2 linked regions of the Phytohabitans houttuyneae genome follow. The protein of the gene in region 2 interacts with the protein of the main gene of each other region in a pairwise test. Links are inferred from orthologs where the notes say so. Each region holds a gene or a part of one and is shown on either strand. Other genes may lie near its edges.

What was found.
Region 1: the proteins of Phou_RS20790 (region 2) and def interact in binary tests that used the Escherichia coli proteins (3 or more experiments, as listed by UniProt). The link is inferred for Phytohabitans houttuyneae from one-to-one orthologs.

Annotation. Positions count from the first base shown.
Region 1 is NZ_BLPF01000003.1:109,184-117,582, forward strand. The notes cover bases 1-2,730. They hold def (peptide deformylase), read left to right. Parts: upstream 1-981; coding sequence 982-1,479; downstream 1,480-2,730. Other genes in these bases: Phou_RS35500 (ABC transporter permease), read right to left, coding at 1,672-2,730. Outside these bases: more of Phou_RS35500, read right to left, coding at 2,731-4,224; Phou_RS35505 (ABC transporter ATP-binding protein), read right to left, coding at 4,226-4,996; Phou_RS35510 (response regulator), read right to left, coding at 5,429-6,103; Phou_RS35515 (sensor histidine kinase), read right to left, coding at 6,120-7,355; Phou_RS35520 (RecB family exonuclease), read right to left, coding at 7,484-8,399. UniProt on the Escherichia coli protein: Removes the formyl group from the N-terminal Met of newly synthesized proteins. Requires at least a dipeptide for an efficient rate of reaction. N-terminal L-methionine is a prerequisite for activity but the enzyme has broad specificity at other positions.
Region 2 is NZ_BLPF01000001.1:4,494,507-4,503,006, reverse strand. The notes cover bases 3,590-6,420. They hold Phou_RS20790 (aspartate-semialdehyde dehydrogenase), read right to left. Parts: upstream 5,619-6,420; coding sequence 4,560-5,618; downstream 3,590-4,559. Other genes in these bases: Phou_RS20785 (aspartate kinase), read right to left, coding at 5,621-6,420; Phou_RS20795 (class I SAM-dependent methyltransferase family protein), read left to right, coding at 3,898-4,530; Phou_RS20800 (vWA domain-containing protein), read right to left, coding at 3,590-3,671. In the rest of the region: Phou_RS20810 (aldo/keto reductase), read right to left, coding at 1-305; Phou_RS20805 (extracellular solute-binding protein), read right to left, coding at 410-1,723; more of Phou_RS20800, read right to left, coding at 1,725-3,589; more of Phou_RS20785, read right to left, coding at 6,421-6,886; Phou_RS20780 (hypothetical protein), read left to right, coding at 7,099-7,872; Phou_RS20775 (nitroreductase family protein), read left to right, coding at 7,949-8,497.

The sequences.
Region 1 (8,399 bases), on a different replicon or contig from region 2:
TCCGGTCCGGTTTATGGCGAATCCCGGGGTGGCGGCGGGTGGCAGCTGGGCCGGTGGCGCTCCAGCTGGACGCCCGCGGCGCACGCCGACGCGGTGCGCGCGGTGCGGGGCGCGATCGCCCGGGGCGACGTCTACCAGGTGAACGTCGTAGGGCACGCCGCCGCCCCCTACTTCGGTGACCCCTGCCCGCGCTGCGGCGGCTGGCCGGGCTGCGCGGCGCGCGGTACGCGGGCGTGCTCACCGGCGCCGGCTGGGCGATCGGCTGCGCGTCACCGGAGACGCTGGTGGAGGTCTCCGGCGGCCGCGTGGTGACCCGGCCGATCAAGGGCACGCGCGCGGCGACCGCCGCCGGGCGGCGCGAACTGCTCGAGTCGGCCAAAGAGCGCGCCGAGCACATCATGATCGTCGACCTGGAGCGCAACGACCTGGCCCGGATCGCGCGCACGGGCTCGGTGCGGGTCGACGACCTGTACGCGATCCGGCGCTGGTGCGACCTCTGGCAGGCCGAGTCCACCGTCTCCGCCGAGCCGGCACCCGGCCTCGGCCTCGCCGACCTCCTTCGCGCGGTGTGCCCCGGCGGCTCGGTGACCGGCGCACCCAAACTGGCCGCGCTCGGCGAGATCGCCGCGCTGGAGCCGGTCGGCCGCGGCGCGAGCATGGGCGCGCTCGGCTGGGTCGGCCACGACCGGATCGACCTGGGACTGACCATCCGCACCGCCGCCGCCGACGGCGAACGCCTGCACCTGTGGGCCGGCGGCGGCATCACCTGGGGCAGCGACCCCGAGGCCGAGGTCGACGAGGCGGCCGCGAAGGCCGCACCCCTCCGCGCCGCCCTGGCCGGCGAGGCCTGACCCGCGCTTGGCCCCGGGCCGGCAGCGTCCAGACCGCGAGACCCCGCCCCGCTCGCGCGGGCCTCGTGGAACGGTGGCGCGACACGAGCGGGGAAGGCGGGCGGGTAAGGAACCGGATAGCCTGACGGCCATGACGATGCGGCCCATCCGGCTGCTGGGCGACGCGGTCCTGCGTACGCCGGCCGAACCGATCACCTCCTTCGACACCGAGCTGCACGCGCTCGTCACCGACCTCATGGACACGCTGCTCGGCGCGCCCGGGCGGGCCGGGGTCGCGGCGACCCAGATCGGGGTCAGCGCGCGCGTGTTCGTCTACGACGCGGACGGCGAGGTGGGCCACGTGGTCAACCCGACGATCGAGCTGTCGGAAGAGATGCAGGACGGTGACGAGGGCTGCCTGTCGATCCCCGAGCTGTACTTCCCGACGCCGCGCGCCATGTTCGCGACCGTGCGGGGCTTCGACCAGTACGGCGCGCCGCTGACCATCAGCGGGAGCGGCTTCCTCGCGCGCGCACTGCAGCACGAGACCGACCACCTCGACGGCAAGCTCTACATCGACACGCTCCGCGGCGACACCCGCCGGCAGGCGCTGCGGGACATCCGCGCCGCCGCGTGGTCGCGCCGCTAGCGCAAGATCTTTCAAACCGGGATCCGAGCTACCGCGATGCCCGTCGTGGTCCGGACCGTTCCTCCCGGGGCCTCACCGTCCGCGTCTCAAACCCGCGCCGGCTCTGCGGCCCGCGGGGAGCGCGGTCGGCCTCGGGCATAAACGCCCGATGGGGGCGGCCCGCCCGAGCCGCCCCCATCTGTCCCCCGTGGGCTATTCGTGTGCGATGGCGCCGAGCACGTTCAGGCGCGCGGCGCGGATCGCGGGCAGGATCGCGGCGACCACTCCAACGATCGCTGCCACGACCACGGCAAGCCCCATCTGGGACCAGGGAAGGACGAGTTCGGTGATGCCGTCGTCCTTGAGGGCGCGGACCACCGCGGCGCCGAGACCCGTGCCGACCACGACGCCCAGGATCGCCCCGAACATCGAGATCACCACCGCCTCGACCGTGATCATGCGCATCGTCTGCGCGCGGCGCAGGCCGATCGCGCGGAGCAGGCCCAGCTCGCGGGTCCGCTCCAGCACCGACAGCGCGAGCGTGTTGACGATGCCCAGCACCGCGATCAGGATCGCCAGTGCCAGCAGGATCTGGATCATCGTGAGGATCTGGTCGAACCCGCTGGTCTGCTGCTCGATGAACTTGCTCCGGTCGGCCACCGACACCTCGGGGCTGTTTGCGAGCAGCTTGTCGACCTGCGGCTCCACCTGTGCGACGGTCGCGCCCTGGCTCAGCTGGATGTACCCCTGCGTCGGCTGCGGGATCGCGAAGTCCTTGGTCGCCTGCACCGGCAGCACGAAGCCGCCGTACAGATCGGACTCCTTGTAGATCCCAGACAGCGTGTACGTGTGCGCGTCACCCCGGGACAGCTGCACCGTCAGGCGCGAGCCCACCGACAGGCCCTTGTCCGTCGCGGTGCCCGAGTCGACGAGCACCTGGTCGGCGCCGAGCGAGTCGATGCTCCCGGACGACGGCTCGGCCCGGTACACGTCCTTCAGCGCGGCGATGTCGGTGACGGCGGTGAGGTACTCCTTGTCGCCGTTGACCGTGCCGAGGTCCGCGTACGTGCCGGTCGCCGCCTTCACCCCCGGGATCGCCTTGGCCTCGTCGAGCACCGCCGGGTCGAAGCTCGGCGGGCGCGGACCGCTCTGCGCGCCGGAGATGACGAGGTCGGCGTTGATGGTGTCCTCGGCGAGCTTGGTGATGCTCGACTTCGCCGAGCCGAGCAGCACCGTGACGCCGGTGACCAGAGCGATGCCCACCATCAGCGCGGCCGCCGTGATGGCGGTGCGCCGCGGGTTGCGGCCGGAGTTGAGGCGGCCCAGCTTGCCCGGCACCGACCACGAGAAGATGCGGCCGAGCAGGCCCACCACCGGCCTGCTCACCAGCGGGGTCAGCAGCGCCACGCCGATGAACGTGACCAGCACACCGCCCAGGATCGTCCACAGTGTCCAGTCGTCGCCGGCCTTGCCGCTGAGCCCGAGCGCGAGCAGCGCGCCGCCCGCGGCGCCGACGATGGCGCCCCACACGGTGACCTTCGTGAGTGGACGGTCGGGCGTCGCGACCTCCTGCATCGCGGCGACCGGCGGGATGCGCGACGCGCGCAGCGCCGGCAGGACCGCGGCGACCACCGTCACCAGCAGGCCGACCACGAAGGAGCTGATGACCGCGGCGGCCGGCACACCGACCGACGCCATCTCCAGCCCGCCGCCGATGCTGCCGAACACGAACGCCAGCAGCGCGCCCACGCCGACGCCCGCGCCGAGGCCGAGCACCGAGGCGACAAGGCCGATCACCACCGCCTCGATGAGCACCGAGCCGACCATCTGCCTTCGGCTCGCGCCGACCGCGCGCATCAGCGCCAGCTCCCGCGTCCGCTGCGCCACGATGATCGAGAACGTGTTGAGGATCAGGAAGATGCCGACGAACAAAGCCACGCCGGCGAAGCCGAGCAGGATGTTGTTGAAGAAGCTCAGCCCTTCCTTGAGCGAGCCGGACGCCTCGTCGGCGAGCTGCTTGCCGGTCTTCACCTCGTACCCGCTGCCGAGCTGGGCGGCGATGTCGTCGCGCAGCTTCTCGTGCGAGACGCCGTCGGCGGCCTTGACGGTGATCTGGTTCCACACGCCGCTCTCGCCGAGCATCAGCTTCTGCGCCACCGGTGGCGTGAACTCCACCTGCTGCACGCCGCCGAGGCTGTCGCGGTCGCCGCTGTACCCGAAGATGCCGACGATCGTGAAGTCCTGGCGCGGCTCGCGCGTGAGCACGCCCACCTTGTCGCCCACCTTCACCTTGCCGGCGTCGGCGAGCGTCTTGTTGATGGCAATCTCGTTGTCGGCGGTGGGGCCGCGCCCGTCGCGCAGCTCGATGAGCCCGTCGTCAGGGTTCCAGCTCTCGCCCAGCTGCGGCGGGCCGAACGAGGTGACCACCTTGCCGTTGTCGCCGATGAGCCGGGCGCCGTCGGTCGAGACGTAGCCGGTGACCTTTGCCACACCGGGCACCGCCGCGACCTTGTCCACAGTGGAGGCGGGGAACGGCGCCGCCGCCTCCTCGCCCTCGAACTCGCTGACGTTCACCTTGGGCTTGGCGGCAACGCCGACGTCGGTCTGCGAGTAGGCCGTGGAGAAGACCGCGTCGAAGGAGCGGCCGAGCGTGTCGGTGAGCACGAACGCACCCGACACGAACATCACGCCCAGCACGACCGCCAGCCCCGACAACACCAGCCGGAGCTTGCGGGCGAGCAGGCTTTTCATCGTGGCGCGGAACATGTCAGGCCGCCGCCTCACCGGTGAGGACGTCCAGGCGCTTCATCGTGTCGAGCACCGACTCGGGCGTCGGCTCGTAGAGCTCGGAGACGATCGAGCCGTCGGCGAGGAAGACGACGCGGTCCGCGTACGACGCGGCGACCGGGTCGTGGGTCACCATGACGATCGTCTGCCCGTACTCCCGGACGGAGCGCTGCAGGAACGCGAGCACCTCGGCGCCGGAGCGGGAGTCGAGGTTGCCGGTCGGCTCGTCCGCGAAGACCACCTCGGGGCGGGACACGAGCGCGCGGGCGCACGCCACGCGCTGCTGCTGGCCGCCGGAGAGCTGGGAGGGGCGGTGGCCGAGCCGGTCGCCGAGCCCCACCGTGGCGATCACCGTGTCGAACCAATCCTGGTCCGGCTTGCGCCCGGCGATCGACAGCGGCAGCAGGATGTTTTCCTTGGCCGACAGCGTGGGCAGCAGGTTGAACTGCTGGAAGATGAAGCCAACCTTGTCGCGGCGCAGCTTGGTCAGGCCGGCGTCGCCGAGCCCGGTGACGACCGTCTCGCCGATCGCGACCTGGCCGCGTGTCACCGAGTCGAGCCCCGCCAGGCAGTGCATCAGCGTGGACTTGCCGGACCCGGACGGGCCCATGATCGCGGTGAACCGGCCCCGCTCGAACTCCGCGCTGACCCCCCGCAGCGCGACCACCTGGGCCTCACCCGAGCCATACACCTTCCACACGTCGGTGGCACGGGCCGCCACATGGGTGTCGCGGGCTACCGTCGTCGTCACTGTTTCCCCCTCGTTGCGATCCTCGTCCGGGCGGAACCCGGGCGCAGGGAAGCTGGTCCGGCCGGACGCTTGGACCGGCCGGCAGCATCCATGTTCGGGGCCGCGGAGCGCGGAATCGTCCGCCCCCGGGGGAACTCCAAACCCACCTTTGGATGCGGGCCGTCCCCGATGCGCGCTCAGGGTTGCCCCTGACACGTGCGATGCGGGCCATGCCCAAACACCGCACCGCGGGGTTGCCCCTGAGCGCGCTCGCACATATGGCCTCTGGCGAGGCCATCCCCCGAATGCCGCTGAGCCTGATGATTCGCTCGCTCATGTCGGAACCCACGCTAGGACACGAAAAGGCCCGCGCCGTCGTGCTTGCGGAGACTCTTCGGGTACGACCGGCGTGGTGCACGGCGGTGCCGGCGTCCCCCTGGAGGAGTACGCGCCCTAGGCGCCGGGGCGGACGAGACCCGTCTCGTAGGCGAGCACGACCGCCTGCACGCGGTCGCGGAGGCCGAGCTTCGTGAGCACGTGCCCCACGTGTGTCTTGATTGTGGTCTCGCTCACCGAGAGCGCGCCGGCGATCTCCGCATTGGACAGCCCGCGCGCCACCTGGATGAGCACCTCGCGCTCCCGCTCGGTCAGCGAGTCCAGCGCCTTCGGCGGGGTGGAGGAGGGGTCGGGCAGGCTGTCCGCGAACCGGTCCAGCAGCCGCTTGAGGATCCGCGGCGCCACCACCGCCTCGCCGGCCGCCACCGTGCGGATCGCGGTCACCAGGTCTTCGGCGGGCACGTCCTTGGCCAGGAAGCCGCTCGCGCCGGCGCGCAGCGCGCCCACCACGTACTCGTCGAGGTCGAAGGTCGTGAGGATGAGGACCCGCACCGGCAGGCGGGCGTCGACGATCGCGCGGGTCGCGGCCACCCCGTCGAGGCGGGGCATGCGGATGTCCATCAGCACCACGTCGGGCAGCAGCCGGCGGGCCAGGTCGACCGCCTCGGAGCCGTCACCGGCCTCGCCGACGATGTCCAGGTCGTCCTCGGCGCCCAGCACCATGCGGAACCCGGTCCGCAGCAGTGGCTGGTCGTCGGCGAGCAGGATCCGCACCGGCCGTTCCTGAGTCACGCTGGTCCCCCCTGGTTCACGACTGTTCCATCGGGATCTTCGCGTACACCCGGAAGCCGCCGCCCGGCCGGGGCCCGGTGCGCAACGTACCGCCGTACAGCGCGACCCGCTCGCGCATGCCGACGAGCCCGTGGCCCACGGCCTGGTCGGAGCCGGGCGCGGGGCCGCGGCCGGTGTCGAAGACCTCGACGATCAGCCAGTACACGCCGAAGCTGAGCCGCACGTGCGCGGTCGCGTTGCCGGCGTGCTTGAGCGCGTTGGTGAGCGCCTCCTGCACGATCCGGAAGATCGCGAGGGCCACCCCGGAGTCGAGCGGGCCGGGCGTGCCGTCGACCCGGAGCGCGACCGGCAGCCCCGCCTCGCGCACCTGCTCCACCAGCGCCTCGATACCGGCAAGGCCCGGCTGCGGGGACAGCTCGGCGGCCGGCTCGGCGTCGGTGCGCAGCACGTCGAGCAGGCGGCGCATCTCGCGCAGCGTGGCCCGGCTGGTGTCCTCGATGGTGGCGAGCGCCTCGTCGGCCGCGTCGGCGTCGCGCTTCAGCACGCGGCGGGCGCCGGTCGCCAGTACCCCCATCACGCTGACGTGGTGGGCGACCATGTCGTGGAGCTCGCGCGCGATGCGGCGGCGCTCGTCGCCGACGGCCTGCTCGGCCAGGGCCCGCTGGTTTTGCTCGGCGGCCCGGGCCCGCTCCTCCAGGGCGAGGATCGAGGTGCGGCGGGCGTGCACGGTGCGCCCGACGAGGAAGCACACCATGGCCATGAGGCCGTTGAGGAACGCGATGTAGAAGGCCGACATGTCGGTGGGGCGCAGGTCGGCCGGCGTGACCGCGTTGAGCAGGAAGACCGGCAGCCACAGCAGGGCCGCGGTCGGTGCCGCGCGCCGCAGGGGGAACTCGGCCGCGACGGTGTACGTGACCAGCAGGATCGCGATCACCATCGTGAGCGGCTGGTGCCGGGTGACGATCGAGGAGGCGAGCGAGGCGAGCACGACCCACACGGCCGTCCAGGTGGCGACCCGGCGCAGCACCAGCGCCACGCACCCGGCGAGGCTCCAGCCGATGGTCGCCGACCAGCCCGCCGTGCGCATGTCCGGCGGCCCGAACGCGGTGAGCACCATCTCCACCAGGACCACGGCGACGGCCAGCAGCGCGTCGAACCCGAGGGCGCGCCGCCCGGCCGGCTCCAGGCGCAGCCGCTCGCGCCAGCCGTCCACCAGGGAGCGGCCGACGGTCGGAGCGTCCGCACGAGCCATGCCTACCCCGCTCCGCCGTCGTGCGCGGCGTCCGTGGCCTCGCACCTGCATCCAACGAAGACGCTGCGCCGCGCTTCGCGCTGCTCCACGTCTCCGCCGGGGCCCGCTCTCCCGCTCATGTATGGAAGTTATCCGCTGCGGGACGCTTCTCCTTCGTCGCCCGCGGTGAGCCGGTCATCCTCCTGTGGGATGAGGGCACCGTCGACCGCCTGCTCCTCGCGCTCGGGGAACGGCGGCGGAGTGCCGCCGAAGGCCGGGCAGAGCGACTGGTGGCTGCACCAGTCGCAGAGCCGGCTCGGCTTGGGGCGGAAGTCGCGCTCCGCGGTGGCCCGGTCGATCGCCTGCCACAGCGCGAGCAGCGTGCGCTCGAAGCGCACCAGCTCCTCGGGGTCGGGCGCGTAGTCGCAGATCTCGCGGTCGCGCAGGTAGAGCAGGCGCAGGATGCGCGGCACGACGCCCCGCGTGCGCCACAGCACGAGCGCGTAGAACTTGAGCTGGAAGAGCGCCCGCGCCTCGAACGCCTCGCGCGGCGCGCCTCCGGTCTTGTAGTCGACCACCCGCAGGTCGCCGGCGGGGGAGACGTCGAGGCGGTCCACGTATCCCCGGATGAGCAGCCGCTCGTCGACCACCGCGGAGATCAGGCTCTCCCGCTCGGCCGGCTCCAGCCGGCTCGGGTCCTCGACCGCGAAGTAGCCCTCCAGCAGCTCGCCGGCCGATGCCAGGAACGCCTCCCGCTCGGTGTCGGTCAGCAGGTCGCCCAGCGGCGGCGCCTCATCGACCAGCCGCTCCCACTGCGGGGTGACGAGGCCGGTCGCGGCGGCGTGGGTGCGCTCGCCCGGCGGCAGGTCGAACAGCCGCTCCAGCACCGCGTGGACCAGCGTGCCCCGGGCCTGGTCGCGGGTGGGCTGCTCGGGCAGCCGGTCGATCGTGCGAAACCGGTAGAGCAGGGGACATGTCTTGAAGTCGGCCGCCCGGGAGGGGGAGAGGCTCGGCAGCACCGGCTCCTGGGCGACCTCGCCCACATCCCCGACCTCGCCCAGCTCC
Region 2 (8,500 bases):
ATGCTGTCGGGGCTGCTGTCGGGCTTTCCCGCGCCCCGTCCCGTGTGCGAGATCAGGCCGAACTTGGTCGCCAGCACGACCTGATCGCGGCGGCCCCTGAGCGCCTTTCCGACCAGCTCCTCGTTGACGTACGGGCCGTAGACCTCCGCGGTGTCGATCAGCGTGACACCCAGCTCGAGCGCTCGGTGGATGGTGCGGATCGACTCCGCGTCGTCGCTGCCGGCGCCGCTGTAACCGTGCGACATCCCCATCGCGCCCAGGCCGATGCGGGCAACCTCCAGTTCGCCCAGCGTGGCGGTACGCATGCTTGTCCTCCCTGCCGTTTGTCGAAAGTGGACGCCCGCTGACCGCGGGGTCGCGGGGAATCAGGCCTCGGGGATCGCCATGCCGCTCTCACTTGATGGATCGCCTAGGGCGTGCGGCCGTCGAGGGCGGCGTCCAGGCGGGACGTGAAGTCGTCGGGGAGCTCGCCGTCGTTGCTCAACGCCTGGTTTACGCCCTCCCGGAAGGTCTTCGTAAACTGCGCGTAGTGCGGCGTCACCGGCCGCGGACGCGCGATCCTCAGCGCGGACAGCAGCGTCTGCGCGTACGGGTACCGCTCCTTGACGCTGCCGTCGTGGTAGACGAGCTCGCGGGTCGCGGCGAAGCCGCCGCGTTCGAAGAGGATCTGCTGACTGCGCGGGCTGGTCAGAAACTGGATCAGTGCCTTGGCGGCCGCCGGCTGGTCGGTGCTGCTGGCAATGGCGAGGTTTTGCCCGCCAAGAACGCTGGGGCCGGGCAGCGGCACCACGTTGTACGAGATGGTCTTGGTCTCGGTGGAGGTGTCCAGGTCGCGGAGGGCGAGCGGCCAGTTCCGCATGAAGAGCAGGCGGCCCTCGCGGAAGGTCTGTGTCGTCTCGGTCTCGTGGTACGTCCGCGCGTCACGGTCGATGACCTGCGGGTTTGTGTGCGCGAGGCCGACGGCGAGGCGGCGCAGGCCCTCGCGGGCCTCGGGTGAGTCGACGACCACGTTTCCCTCGCGGTCAACGACGTCGCCGCCGGCCGCCCAGATGGCTTCGAGCGCGTTGACGGTGAGGCCCTCGTAGTCGGCGAACTGGCCCGCGTACCCGGCGGCCGGCCGCTTGCCTTCCGGAATGCTGTTGAACGCCTCGGTGATGTCGTTCGTGAGCTGCTGCCAACCCGTGGGCGGTTGGAGATCCGTGATGAGGTCGGAGCGGTAGTAGAGCAGGCCGGCATTCGTGTAGAAGGGCAGCGCCCACAGTTTTCCGCCCCAGCGACACGTTTCCAGTGGCTGGGCGAGAAAGCCGTCGAGATCCTCATCCGTTACCGGCATCTCGCGCAGGAATCCGCGATCGGCGAATTCGGCCACCCATGGAACGTCGAGGCTGAATATGTCCACGTCACTCTTGCTGGCCTCGGCCTGGCCGACCATCTCGCTGTAATGGTCGTCGGCGACTCCCCGCAGTGCGCGAAACTCCGCCTTGTGCTCGGGGTTTATCGCGTTCCACTGCTCCACCAGTGCCAGCTGCTGCTCACCGATGCTCTCGTCAAAGCTGCTGAGGATGACGATCGTGCCATCCTCGAGCGCGTCACGGCCCGGACGGTCGAGCAGGTAGTTGGCACCGACCAGCGCGAGGACAGCCCCGCCGGCCAGCCCCGCGGCAAAGCCCGACCAGCCCCAGGCGTCCTTTATCCGCCCCAACACCTGCCGGATGCGCGACATCTCAGGGCCCTCCCCACAGCGATCTGAAGAGGTCTTCCAGCACCGTGTCCGTCCCCTTTGGCTCGGCGTCGAAGCAGGCCCCGCCCGTGCCGTCGGCGAGGTCGGCCAGCCCCTGGCGGGAGCAGCTCGCAGCGCCGACCGCGACGACGAAGACACGTACCCGCCGATCGCGTGCCTCATCCCGCAGCGCGCCCTCGGTGAGGGATGGATCCTGGTCCTGGCCGTCGGTGAGGATCACCACCGCGGCGCCGCGGGTGTCGTCGCTCGTGCCGACCGCCCGCACGGCCTGCTTGACCGCCTGGTCGAGCGGCGTGGGGCCGGCAGGGCGTACGGTGCCGAGCGCTCGGGCGGCGGCGCGGCGGGCGGCTGGGCCGGCCGGGCCGATCGGCACGAGGGGACGCACAGCACCCGGCGAGCCGGGGTAGACCCAGAGGCCGAACTCGTCACGTTCCCCCAAATAGGACAGTGCGGTCTGCGCGCCCGCGGCCGCCACGGCGAAGCGGGTCGCGCCCGCGCCGGGCACCGCGAGTCCCATCGAACCGGAGGCGTCGAGCACCAGCAAGACGCGGCTGTGGCGGGCCGCCTGGCGCTGGGCCGCCAGCACGGCTTCGACGGTCTGCCGGGCCGGCAGGGCGCGCGCCTTGAGGGTCGAGCCAAGACCGGATACCGCGCCGAAGCGTGTGCTCACCGGATCGCTGATCGTCGTCCGCTGTGGACGGAGACCGGCGGTCAGGAGCACCGCGCGTCCCTGGGGCGACCGCAGCCAGGCCGTGAACGCGTCCGTCGCCTCCCGCTGCGCGGTCGACGTGTCTGCCCACCGGATCGCCACCACCGGATGGTCCAGCGTGAACGTGTCGGCCGGGTAGAACGCGGTCAGGATCTGCTCCTCGGGCAGAGCGCCGCCGGCGGAGGTGCACCGCCCGCCGAGCGCGGCGCCCTGGTTGAACCGCACCATCGCCTGCTCGGCGACGATCACCGCGGTCGGTGACGCGCCCTCCCGGCGGTGCTGGCACAGCAGGCTCGACTCGGTGCCGAGCGTGTAGTGACCTTCGTCGAGCCCTCGGGTGAGCTGCTGCTCGACGGCCCGCGCGCGGGAGAGTGGCGCGAGCTTGTCGGGGCGGCTCTCGCCGGTGAAGAGGGCGACGGTGGCGAGCCGGCCCACGGTCGAGGCGACCGGGTCGGGGCGGGCGATGCCCCACCCGTGCTCGCCCGCCATCGCGAGCAGCTCAGACCAGGTCCGGCCGTGGCGCGCGCCGTCGACCTCGCGCGCCGCCTCGCCGGCGGGCACGGCAAGGACGATCGGGGAGGAGGCCACCACCGTCGTGGTCACCCCGACGAGGCTGTCGGTGGAACCGGCGAGAGCCTCGCTCACGTGCAGGGTGGAGTCCGGCAGCCACAGGTCGGGACGCGGGTACGCCCCACCGTCCACATTGGGCCAGCCGCTGAGGAGCCGCTCGCGCGCCTCGTCGGGCGGCTCGGAGTAGACGTACATCCGCGCGGTCGGGCAGCCGTGGTGATCGCCGGCCGTGTGCCGCTGGTACTCCTCCACGAGGTAGCGGGTCGACTCCACACCTTCCGGCGTCGCGAGCACGCGCACCATCGTGGGGTGGTCGCAGCCGGACCACCAGACGCCGGCCGCCTCGGCCCAGCCGGCCGCGCGTGGGCCTACCGCCCACACGAGCGTCCCGGTGATCAGCACGGCGAGCCCGGCCAGCACGACCGTCCGCCGGATCCGCAGGCGGGGCCGCTGCCGGTCTTTGGAACGCGGCTTACCGGCACTGACAAAGCCGGTCGTGGAAAGGACCAGAATCAGCGCGCCGATGATCAGGGCAACCCATCGGAACGGGTTGGACGGCGTTCCCGTGGAAATCGTGACCGCGACGGTCGCCAGGACCCCGGCGAGCAAATAGAGGGCTCGCTTCAGCGGAGGCGGCGGGTCGGAAGGCACCCACTGCTCCTCTCCACTGGGCCGCGATCATGATCGACCGATGTCACCACCCGGCAACAGCGGAAACATCGCCGCAAACGATAGCCCAATATCGCAACCGGCCGCGGCGCGGCGAATACCGCTATTGACGCTGATCAAGTCCAAATATTGGGTGAAATCTCGACGAATGGCCCGCCACGCGGGGCGCCCTCCGACGCCGACGCGGGAAAGGCCCTAGGGTCGTGGTATGGCAGGGCAGGACTGGGTCCAGTGGCATGAGGCGTACGAGGACCCGGCGTCCTCGCTGTCCCGGCGGCTCGCGATGGTCCGGCAGCAGATCGCGACCGTCCTCGACGCCCGCCCGCCGGGCCCGATCCGCGTCGTGAGCCTCTGCGCCGGCCAGGGTCGTGACCTGCTCGGCGCGCTCGTCGACCACCCGCGCCGCCATGATGTCGTCGGCCGCCTCGTCGAGCTCGACCCGCACAACGCGGAGGTGGCCCGCACGTCCGCCCAGCAAGGTGGGCTTGCCGGCATCGAGGTCGTCACCGGCGACGCCGCGGACACCGGCAACTACGCGGGGGTCGTCCCGGCCGATCTGGTACTGGCGTGCGGCATCTTCGGAAACGTCAGCGACGACGACATCCGCCGCACGATCGCGATGCTGCCCGGCTTCTGCGTAACCGGCGGTACCGTCATCTGGACCCGGCACCGCGAAGAGCCCGACCTCGTCCCGGCGATCTGCGAGTGGTTCGAGGCCGCCGGATTCAAGCCGGCCTGGGTCGCGGACGGCAGCGCCGGATACGGCGCGGGCGTGCACGTCTACAGCGGGCCCACCACGGAGCTGCCCCTGGGCAAACGGATGTTCACGTTTCAGGCGTGAGCGTCCGGCGTGCCCGCCGGGCGAGCTGATCAGCGACCGGCCAGCTCGGCGGCGAGCAGCTCAGCGATCTGTGCGGTGTTGAGCGCGGCGCCCTTGCGCAGGTTGTCGCCGGTGACGAAGAGGTCGAGCGCGCGCGGGTCGTCCATCGAGCGGCGCAGCCGCCCCACCCACGAAGGGTCGGTGCCCACCGCGTCGATCGGCATCGGAAACTCGCCCGCCGCCGGGTCGTCGACCAGGATCACGCCGGGCGCGTTGCGCAGTGCCTCGCGGGCGCTTTCGGCGTCGACCTCGGTGCCGAAGACCGCGTGCACCGCCACCGAGTGCCCGGTCACCACCGGCACGCGGACGCAGGTGGCGGAGACCTTGAGGTCGGGCAGGCCGAGGATCTTGCGGGACTCGTTGCGGATCTTCAGCTCCTCGGAGGACCAGCCGGCCTCCTTGAGCGAGCCGGCCCACGGCACGACGTTCAACGCGAGGGGGGCGGGAAACGGGCCGAGGTCGTCGCCGACGGCCTGCCGCACGTTGCCGGGGCGGGAGCCGAGCACCCGGTCGCCGGCGATCTTCGTGAGCTGGTCGTGCAGCGTGTCCACGCCGACCTGGCCGGCTCCGGAAACCGCCTGGTACGAGGCGAGGACGAGCTCGCGCAGCCCGTACTCACGGTGGAGGGGCGCGACGGCCACGATCATCGCGAGCGTGGTGCAGTTGGCGTTGGCGATGATGCCCTTCGGCCTGTTGCGCAGCTGCTCCGGGTTGATCTCGGGGACGACCAGCGGCACGTCCCTGTCCATCCGGAAGGCGCCGGAGTTGTCCACCGCGACAGCGCCCCGCGACACCGCGATAGGCGCCCACTCCGCGGAGATCTCGTCGGGCACGTCGAACATCGCCACGTCGACACCGTCGAACACCTCGGGCGCGAGGGCCTGGACGGTCAGCTCCTCGCCGCGGCACTGCACCTTGCGGCCGGCCGAACGGGCCGAGGCGACGACGCGGATCTCGCCCCACACGTTGCGGCGGGAGGAGAGCAGATCACACATGACGGTACCGACAGCACCGGTGGCGCCGACGACGGCGAGCGTGGGCATCGGCATGCCTACCTCCCCGTCCCCGCGTACACGACCGCTTCCTCCGCACCACCCAGGTCGAACGCGGCGTGCACAGCGCGCACGGCGGCGTCCAGGTCGGTGTCGCGGCAGACGACGGAAACCCGGATCTCCGATGTGGAGATCATTTCGATGTTGACGCCCGCCTCGCCGAGCGACGCGAAGAACTTGGCGGCCACACCAGGATGCGAGCGCATACCGGCGCCGACCAGCGAGACCTTGCCGACGTGGTCGTCGTACAGCAGACCCTTGAACTTGACCTTTTCCTGCACCTTGCTGAGCGCGGCCATCGCGGTCGGCCCGTCCGCCTTCGGCAGGGTGAAGGAGATGTCCGTGCGGCCGGTGCCCTCGGTGGAGACGTTCTGCACGATCATGTCGATATTGGTCTCGGCGTCGGCGACCGTCTCGAAGATGTGGGCCGCCGCGCCCGGCTCGTCCGGAACGGCGACGATAGTGATCTTCGCCTCGCTGCGGTCGTGAGCGACCCCGGTGATCAGTGCTTGCTCCACGGGAAGGTCCTCCATCGATCCGGTGACCATGGTGCCGGTGTTCTGCGAATACGAGGAGCGCACGTGGATCGGCAGTCCCGCCCGACGCGCGTACTCCACGCTGCGCAAGTGCAACACCTTCGCACCGCACGCGGCCAGTTCCAGCATCTCTTCGTACGTGATCTGCTTGATGTGACGAGCGTTGGCAACTATTCGGGGGTCTGCCGTGAACACGCCGTCGACGTCTGTGTAGATCTCGCAGACGTCCGCCCGCAGGGCCGCGGCCAGCGCCACCGCGGTGGTGTCGGAGCCGCCGCGCCCGAGCGTGGTGATGTCCTTGGTGTCCTGCGAGACGCCCTGGAACCCGGCCACGATGGCGATCGCGCCCTCGTCGAGCGCACCGCGCAGCCGGCCCGGCGTCACGTCGATGATCCGCGCCTTGCCGTGCACCGAGGTGGTGATCACGCCAGCCTGCGAGCCCGTGTAGGACCGGGCCTCGAAGCCGAGGTTGTGGATCGCCATGGCGAGCAGCGCCATGGAGATGCGCTCGCCGGAGGTCAACAGCATGTCGAGCTCGCGACCGGCCGGGACGGGACTCACCTGATGGGCGAGGTCGAGCAGCTCGTCGGTCGTGTCACCCATCGCCGAGACGACCACGACGACATCGTCACCCGCCTTGCGGCTGGCCACGATCCGCTCCGCGACTCGCTTGATCCGCTCCGCGTCCGAGACCGACGAACCGCCGTACTTCTGCACGACGAGTGCCACGGCAGTCTCGCTCCTTTCCACATCGCCAGCTCAACGTGCCAACGCCGCCGGTCCGAGGCCGGCGGCGCCACGTAAGACGACACCAGGTTACCGGCGCCCTGTGACGACCCGAACACGCGATCCCAGCATCCGGCCGAGCACAGGCGTGGGAGGGCGCGCCGGCGCCCGGCGTGTCATCCGCTTCACCCGGTCCAGGACAAGAGAATGTGAATGTGTATACGCGCGGAATCGCCGGTCTCGCGGCGCTCCTCGGGCTCGTCGCCCTGACCGCGTGCGGCTCGGACGAGCCGGCGCCAGAGGCGGAGACGCCGACCAGCGCCGCGCCCACCGGTGCGCCGGACGCTCGCGTGCAGCTGGCCGGTCTCGCGGCGGCCGCGCAGGACCGCAAGGTCACCGCGCTCTACACCTGGTCCGCGCCGGGTCGCACCGACCGCACGGTGGTGCTGACCACGGCGACCGACGGCAGCTGGCGGGTCGACGTGCCGCTCGGCGCGCTCGGCGGTACCGCCGACGTCTCGATGGCGCAGAACGCCGACGGCCTGTTCCAATGCGCCCTCCCCTCGGCCGAGCGGCCGGTACAGCCGGCCTGCGTCCGGGTGGCCGACCCGGACGGCGCGCTCGACCGGGGCATCGACCCGCGGGTGCAGCACCCGTTCACCGACTGGCGGGAGGTCCTCACGGACCGCACCGCGCCGCTGTCCGTCTCGACCGCCCAGCCACTGCCCGGCGCGAGCGGCGCGTGCTTCTCCGTCGACACCACCACCGCATCGGTCGATGCCCCACTGGATGCCGGTATCTACTGCTATGCGCCGGATGGCACGCTCACCGGCGCGACGGTGAGCTTCGGCACGCTCCTGCTCGCCGGCGCACCTTCCGGCGCTCCGCCCGCTATCACGCTGCCCGGCCCGGTGGTGGCCCAGGAACCGCTGGGTATGGCCGCCCCGCCGACGCCCACTGCGACCCCCTCGGCGACCCCGTCCGCGTGAACTCTGAGTGGATCACCGGACACGCCGGGTGACCCCCGAGTGGTGACGGACCGTCCGATACGGCACACTCGGCGCCATGTCCGAGCTACACCCCTTGCTCGCGACCCGGTGGAGCCCGCTTGCCTTCGACCCGGTCGCCGTGCTGTCCGACGACGATGTCAGCTCGCTGATTGAGGCCGCCCGGTGGGCGCCATCCTTCGCGAACAGCCAGCCGTGGCGGTTCGCCGTCGGCCGGCGTGACGAAGAGATCTACAAGCGGATCTTGGAAAACCTCGCGGCCGGCCGCCAGCACTGGGCGGGCAACGCTTCGGCGCTGTTCGTCGCCGCTCACCTGGATCAGGCGACGCTGCCCTACGCGGCGTACGACCTGGGTCAGGCCGTGGCGCATCTCACGGTCCAGGCGACAGCGCTCCGGCTGCACGTCCACCAGATCGCGGACTTCGATGTCGACGGCCTCCGCTCCGACCTCGAAATGCCCGACGACCTGCGCCCATCGGTCGTGATCGCGGTCGGCCGGCTGGGCGACCCGGCCATGCTCCCGCCGGACCTGCGGGTCTGGGAGACGGCGCTGCGTACGCGCCTCCCGGTGGCCGAGCTGTTGGTAAACCAGGCGCCGATCACCTAGAGT